One region of the Streptomyces sp. NPDC060198 genome, then DNA from elsewhere that is predicted to be linked to it. Evidence: riboswitches for the same ligand, from Rfam matches in the RefSeq annotation. Region 1 holds a riboswitch; the other holds the start of a gene.
The links. A riboswitch is a leader RNA that binds a small molecule or an ion and turns the genes downstream of it on or off. The one in region 1 is predicted to bind glycine.
Positions count from the first base shown of each region.

Region 1 (3,642 bases):
GACACCGACTTGACGCCACCGTCCGACATGCCGGACACGGCAGGCCGGTCCCGGGCAGCGGCCGGGCTGCCCGGCAGCCGGTCGACGGACACGCCCGAGGGCCGCGACCGGGCCGTCCCGGCGGTCACTGGAAGAAGGGCCGGACCTTCTCCAGCATCCAGTCGCCGACCGGGTCCTGCGCCATGTCGAGCAGGACCAGGTTGACGGGCCACGGCACCTGCACGCGTCCGAGCGCGCGGCCCAGCGCGTCCATGGGGGCGCCCCGCGTGGCCTCGTCCCACGCCGAGAACTGGACGGCGACGAAGAGGACGGGGTCGCCGCCCTCGATGCTGGCCAGCGCGCGACGGGCGGTGGCGACCACACCGGTCTGCTGGAACTCCGCGGACACGGCGGCGAGGAAGTCGACCGGCTCCTCCTTCCAGTCCGGCTCCCAGAGCCGCACCCGGCCGCCGCCGGCCGGTCCGTCCAGCGGGGTGTTCCCGGCACGGCAGAGCTCGGCGACGGCGGCGGGCGGCAGCGGAAGCCCGACCGCGCCGCCCGGGTTGACCGCGATGCCCACCTGCGGGGGCAGTCCGCGCGCGAACTCGCGGGCGGGCGCGACGGCGAAGGAGAGGTGGGCACCGACGCAACCGAGGAACTGCGCCTCGGAGCTGAAGACGGGGACGAAGGCGGCACCGTCGAGTTCGATCGTCGGCAGGTCGAGATCGGCGCTGGCGGGACTGCCGCCGCCGGGCAGCGGAATCCAGAGCTGGCTGCGGCCGAGCACCTCGACGAGCCGGCTCCCCGCCCCGGGGACGCCCAGCGAGGCGCTGAGCACTTCTTCGAACTCGTTCGCAGGCCACCCCTGGAGCTGGCGGGGCGACGTCTGTGCCGGGATGTCCACTGCCTCTGTGTCCTCTTGTCGACCGTGTCCTGCGGCAGAAACACTAACCGGCGCGGGGCCCCGGCGTCCCGGCCACGCTGTTGTCCCCGGCGTTGCCCCGCATGCCGGGCACCGCGCCCGGCGCACCCGGCGGCGGATCGGCCACCGGTCCCTCGACCACCTCGACGGGCACGTCCGCCGCCACCGGCCCCGGTACGTCCGGCTCCGCCACCGGGAAGGCGATGGCCGCCAGCGCCCCGGCCGCCGGGCGGTCCAGCAGCACGGCGGAGGCGCAGCCCGGGGGCAGCAGGCCGCGCTCGGCGTCGCGCAGCAGCCGGCCGACCGCGCGCCGGTGCCGGGCGAAGGCGTACCCGGAGACGCCGCGTCCGCGTTCGCGCTGGCCCGCCCTGGCCGTCCGGGGGGAAACGTCGAGCAGCACCAGGTGAAGGGCGCGGCCCCGGCGCGCCGCGTGGCGGGCCAGCCAGCGGCGTACCCAGCCCTGCGTCCCGCAGTCGTGGACGACGACCGCCTCGCCGGAGCGCAGCGCACCGAGCAGCCCGTAGTAGTGGGCGGCGCGGACCAGGGGGCGGTAGAGGGCGTACGGGAGTAAGCGGGGCAGGGCCGCGGTGAAGCGGTCCCGGGTGTCCTGGGAGTCGATGGCGCGGGTGGTGACCGCGCGCCGGATGAGGGTGGACTTGCCGCTGCCGGGCAGCCCGGAGACGACGACGACGTCCCCGGGGGCGAATTCGAGCCGCCGCGGTCCGTCCCCGGCCCCACCGCGCAGGTCGCGCACGGCCGGCGGCCCCTTCTCGGCGGCGGGCGGTGTCTGCCGCACGGCGACCCCCCACCGCACCACCCCCGCGTACGGTCGCAACGACATCGGCACTCCCCCTGTCGAGTCACCCCAGCACCTGCCCACAAAGTGTAAAGAAAAGGTAATGCGCGGCAAGTGTCCCGGACGGGAGGCCGGGCGGGGGTACCGGGCGCCGGGGCCGACCGCCGTGCGTGCGATGATGTGCGCGCAACTGCATACCGGCCGTTTGAATCCACGCGGGAGAGTCCCGGCCACCGTGTGTGCCGGGCGCCGAAGGAGCAAGTTCCTCCCTTGAATCTCTCAGGCCCCGTACCGCGTGGATGAGGCAGATCTGAAAAGCGAGCCGGTCACCGGCTCCACCCAAGGTGCAAGCCGACCCGTCAGGGGCCTCTCGGCGAACCTCTCAGGTTCCGATGACAGATGGGGAGGGACCGTCCTCGTCGTCATGCCCTGCGCGCCCTGGGAGCCACCTCATGAGCACCGCCCCCCGTACGACCGCCCTCGATGCGCTGCATCGCTCGCTGGGCGCGACCATGACCGACTTCGCCGGCTGGGACATGCCGCTGCGGTACGCCAGCGAGCGTGACGAGCACCATGCGGTGCGCACCCGCGCCGGGCTCTTCGACCTCTCCCACATGGGCGAGATCGCCGTCACCGGCCCCGAGGCCGTGGCGTTCCTGAATCACGCGCTCGTCGGCAACATCGGCACGGTCGGCGTCGGCCGGGCCCGCTACACGATGATCGTCCGCGAGGACGGCGGCATCCTGGACGACCTGATCGTCTACCGCCTGGCCGAGACCGAGTACCTCGTGGTCGCCAACGCGGGCAACGCCCAGCTCGTCCTCGACACCCTGACCGAGCGGGTCGCCGGCTTCGACGCCGAGGTCCGTGACGACCGCGACGCGTACGCGTTGATCGCCGTCCAGGGCCCCGAGTCCCCCGCCATCCTGAAGGCCGTCACCGACGCCGATCTCGACGGGCTGAAGTACTACGCGGGCCTGCCCGGCACGGTCGCCGGAGTTCCGGCCCTCATCGCCCGTACCGGCTACACCGGCGAGGACGGCTTCGAGCTGTTCGTCGCCCCCGAGCACGCCGAGACGCTCTGGCAGGCGCTCACCGAGGCCGGCGCCCCGCACGGCCTGATCCCCTGCGGGCTCTCCTGCCGCGACACGCTGCGCCTGGAGGCGGGCATGCCGCTGTACGGGCACGAGCTGACCACGGCGCTGACGCCGTTCGACGCGGGCCTCGGCCGGGTCGTGAAGTTCGAGAAGGAGGGCGACTTCGTGGGCCGCGAGGCTCTCGTCGCCGCCGCCGAGCGCGCCGAGACCGCCCCTCCCCGCAAGCTCGTCGGCCTGGTCGCCGAGGGCCGCCGGGTGCCGCGCGCCGGTTTTCAGGTCGTCGCCGACGGCAAGGTGATCGGCGAGGTCACCTCCGGCGCCCCCTCCCCGACGCTGGGCAAGCCGATCGCCATGGCGTACGTGGACGCGGCCTTCGCCGCACCCGGCACCGAGGGTGTCGGCGTGGACGTCCGGGGCACCCATGAGCCGTACGAGGTCGTGGCCCTGCCCTTCTACAAGCGCCGGAAGTAGGCGTCGGGGGCACTCCGCGCCCCGCCCACCGGGCCGGACGTGACCGAGTCGCGTCTCATCCCGTAAGACCATCGTTCGTCAGCACCCATCCGCGTACAGGAGAATTCAGGTCATGAGCAACCCCCAGCAGCTGCGGTACAGCAAGGAGCACGAGTGGCTGTCGGCCGTCGAGGACGGCGTGGCAACCGTGGGCATCACCGAGTACGCGGCCAACGCGCTCGGTGACGTCGTGTACGCCCAGCTCCCGGCGGTCGGCGACACGGTGACCGCGGGCGAGACCTGCGGCGAGCTGGAGTCGACCAAGTCGGTCAGCGACCTGTACTCGCCGGTCACCGGCGAGGTCACCGCGGCGAACCAGGACGTGGTGGACGACCCGT
Region 1 covers NZ_JBHWZJ010000273.1:1,459-5,100, reverse strand. Annotated here, with positions in the region: gene ACFWEP_RS26085 (enhanced serine sensitivity protein SseB) at 125-883, opposite strand; gene ACFWEP_RS26080 (AAA family ATPase) at 927-1,742, opposite strand; glycine riboswitch at 1,904-2,001, shown strand; gene gcvT (glycine cleavage system aminomethyltransferase GcvT) at 2,150-3,265, shown strand; gene gcvH (glycine cleavage system protein GcvH) at 3,378-3,642, shown strand, end outside.

Region 2 (3,642 bases), on a different contig from region 1:
CATCGCCGTCTCCGAGCGGTGCTGGTGGAAGACCGGGTGCGTCAGGTAGTCGTCGGTGCGCAGCGCCTGCTCGGGGAGCGCGTCGACGGCCGTGCCGTCCAGCGCCTCGACGTCGCCCTGCGCGCCGAAGGCGGCCCAGACGGACTCGAGGTGGGCGCGGGCGGTCGTCTCGTCGCAGGCGACGGAGACCAGGTCGGCGTCGACCAACCGCAGGTTGACCCCTCGCTCGCGGGCGGCGGCGACGACCTCGGCGGCCTTGCCGGGCACCTGCACGGTCAGCGTGTCGAAGAAGGAGTCGTGCACGACCTCGGCGCCGGCGGCCCGCAGCCCCTCGGCGAGGATCGCCGCGTAGCGGTGGGTGCGCCGGGCGATCGTCCGCAGGCCGTCGGGGCCGTGGTAGACGGCGTACATGCCGGCCATCACGGCGAGCAGGACCTGCGCGGTGCAGATGTTGCTGGTGGCCTTCTCGCGGCGGATGTGCTGTTCGCGGGTCTGGAGTGCCAGGCGGTACGCCTTGTCGCCGTCGGCGTCGACCGAGACGCCGACCAGGCGGCCGGGGAGCGAGCGGGCGAACTGCTCGCGCACGGCCATGAAGCCGGCGTGCGGCCCACCGAAGCCCATCGGCACGCCGAAGCGCTGGGTGGTACCGACCGCGATGTCGGCGCCGAGGTCGCCGGGCGAAGTGAGCAGGGTGAGGGCCAGCAGGTCCGCGGCGACGGTGACGATCGCGCCGAGCTCGTGGGCGCGCTCGATCACGGGCCCGATGTTCCGTACGGCCCCGGAGGCACCCGGGTACTGGAGCAGCACGCCGAAGACACCGCGCTCGGCGACCTCGGCCGGAATGCCGTCCGTGAGGTCGGCGACGACGACCTCGACCCCGGTCGGCTCGGCGCGGGTCTCGATGACCGCGATCGTCTGCGGGAGGGTGTCGGCGTCGACGAGGAAGACCCCGCCCTTGACCTTGCCGACGCGCCGCGCCAGCGCCATTGCCTCGGCCGCGGCGGTGCCCTCGTCGAGCAGCGAGGCGCCGGAGGTGGGCAGGCCGGTGAGCTCGGCGACCATCGTCTGGAAGTTGAGCAGGGCTTCCAGGCGGCCCTGCGAGATCTCCGGCTGGTAGGGCGTGTACGCCGTGTACCAGGACGGGTTCTCCAGCACGTTGCGCAGGATGACCGGGGGCGTGAAGGTGCCGTAGTAGCCGAGCCCGATCATCGGGGCGAGAACCTGGTTGCGGTCGGCGAGCGTACGCAGCTCCGCCAGCACCTCGGCCTCGGTGCGTGCCGAGGGGAGGTTCAGCGCCTCGGTGCTGCGAATCACGTCGGGCACCGCGGCGGCGGTGAGCTCGTCGAGCGAGCCGTATCCGACCTGCGCGAGCATCTTCGCCCGGGCCTCGTCGTCCGGCCCGATGTGGCGCTGCTCGAAGGGGATGCCCTGCTCCAGCTGGGAGAGCGGGGTGCGGCGGGGGGTCATGATGGAGGCCTCCTGGTCTGACAGGACCTGCGAGGGCACCGCGGCGCGGCTGCCCGAACGGCCTCCCCCTCTGTCATCTCGACCTGAGAGCTTCACCGGCGCGCCCGGGGGCGTACCGGCTTTCACCGTCGGTGAGGGTGGCCGCACCGGGCACGTGCCGGGTGGGACCGCCCTGCTTTCCAGAGTGACCTCGTCCATGCGGTACGGGGGCCTGAGAGATTCCGGGGAGGATTTGCTCCTTCGGCGCCTCCGGATTCAGCACCGGAGGCTCTCCCGCACGGGGTCAGCAGCCATGTGCCAGCCTACCAGCGGGGATCTACGCGGTTTCTTCGAGTGGCCGATATCCGGAATCTGCACTTCTGTAGTGGCTGTGGAGTAGTTGCGAGCCCCAGTCGTCGCGACCAGCGGGAGGCACCGTGCAGAGCGACATCGATCCGCGCAGCCTGATCGGCCGCAAGGCATTCGACCGCGCAGGCGTCAAGATCGGCACGGTGGACGAGGTCTACCTCGACGACGCCACCGGTGTCCCCGAGTGGGCCGCCGTCCGCACGGGTCTGTTCAGCAGGGACGCCTTCGTTCCGCTGGAACCGAGCGAGTTCGTGGAGGACACCCTCCGTGTCCCCTTCGACCGCACGCTCATCCGGGACGCGCCCGACTTCGGCGTCGGCCGGCATCTCTCGCCCGAGCAGGAATTGCAGCTGTACCGGCATTACAAACTCGATTCCTCTTCCGTGACCGATCCGGGACCGGACAAGGACTTCGGCAGGCTGGCCGGCCAGGAGGAGTAGTCCGGCGGTTCCGCCACCAGTGGCAACGGATCGGCCGGGTGCAGTTCCGGGTCCTCCACCCGGAACGTGCGTACCCGGCCCGGGGGGTCGCCCGGCCGCTCGAACCGCACGGTGACCCTGCCGACGCCGCTGCCCTGCACCCAGCCGTGCCCGTACACCTCGTGCCGCGCGTCGTGGCCCGGGGACCAGCGCCGCGCGGCACGCTCGGCGGCCTCGTCCCCGGGGGCGCCGGTCGCGTCCTGCGCTCCCGTGCCCGCAGACCCGGGCGCCGGATCCGCGTCGCCGTGGCGCCCCTCCCTCCCCGAGGGCGCTCCGGAAGCCGGTCGCGCCGGTTCGGCCTCCCGCTCGGCCTCCCGCTCGGCCTCCCGCTCGGCCTGCGCCGCCTGCGCGAAGAGGTCTTCCTGCGTGTAGTCCGCCAAGCCCGTGACGCCCACTCCCAGCAGCCGGACTCCCCCGGTGGTGTCCACCGCCTCCAGGAGGCGGGCGGCTGCCTCACGCACCACCCCGGGGTCGTCCGTGGGGCCGCGGAGCGTCTCGGAGCGGGTCAGGGTGGAGAAGTCGTAGCGGCGCACCTTCAGCACGACGGTGCGCCCGGAGCGACCGGCCTTCCGCAGCCGCTCGACGCACCGGCCGGCCAGCCGCTCGACCTCGGCCCGCACTCGCGTCCGGTCGTGCAGGTCCACCTCGAAGGTGTCCTCGACCGAGACGGACTTCGCGTCACGCTCGGCGACCACGGGCCGGTCGTCGAGGCCGAGCGCCATCCGGTACAGGGAGACGCCGTGGGCCCTGCCCACCAGCCGTACGAGCTCGTCCTCGCCCGCCTCCGCCAGGTCGTGGACCGTCGTCATGCCGGCCCGGCGCAGATGGTCCCCGGTGGCCGGGCCGACCCCGGGCAACGTGCGTACGGGCATGGGCGCCAGCAGCTCCCGCTCGGTGCCCGGCTCGATGAGCATCAGCCCGTCCGGCTTGGCCTCCTCGGAGGCGATCTTCGCCAGCATCTTGGACCCCGCGAGCCCCACGGACCCGCTGAGACCGGTGACGGCCACAATCGCCTCCCGCAGCCGCTCACCGGTGGCGCGGGCCGAGGCGGAGTCGTCGGCGGTGCCACCGGCTTCCAGATCCACGAAAGCCTCGTCCAGGCTGAGGGGCTCCACCAGCGGGGACAGCCGTCCCAGCAGCTCCATCACCTGCTCGCTGACGGCGCGGTACAGGGCGAAACGCGGCACCAGGTAGGCGGCGTTGGGCGCGAGCCGGCGCGCCTGGGCCGTCGGCATCGCCGAGTGCACACCGAAGCGCCGGGCCTCGTAGGAGGCGGTGGCGACGACTCCGCGCGGGCCCACGCCGCCCACCACGACCGGCTTGCCGCGCAGGCTGGGCTTGGCGGCCT
Region 2 covers NZ_JBHWZJ010000140.1:5,404-9,045, reverse strand. Annotated here, with positions in the region: gene gcvP (aminomethyl-transferring glycine dehydrogenase) at 1-1,467, opposite strand, end outside; glycine riboswitch at 1,657-1,753, opposite strand; gene ACFWEP_RS18595 (PRC-barrel domain-containing protein) at 1,884-2,255, shown strand; gene ACFWEP_RS18590 (DNA polymerase IV) at 2,177-3,642, opposite strand, start outside.
Region 2: another riboswitch for glycine. It lies ahead of gcvP (aminomethyl-transferring glycine dehydrogenase); the one in region 1 lies ahead of gcvT (glycine cleavage system aminomethyltransferase GcvT).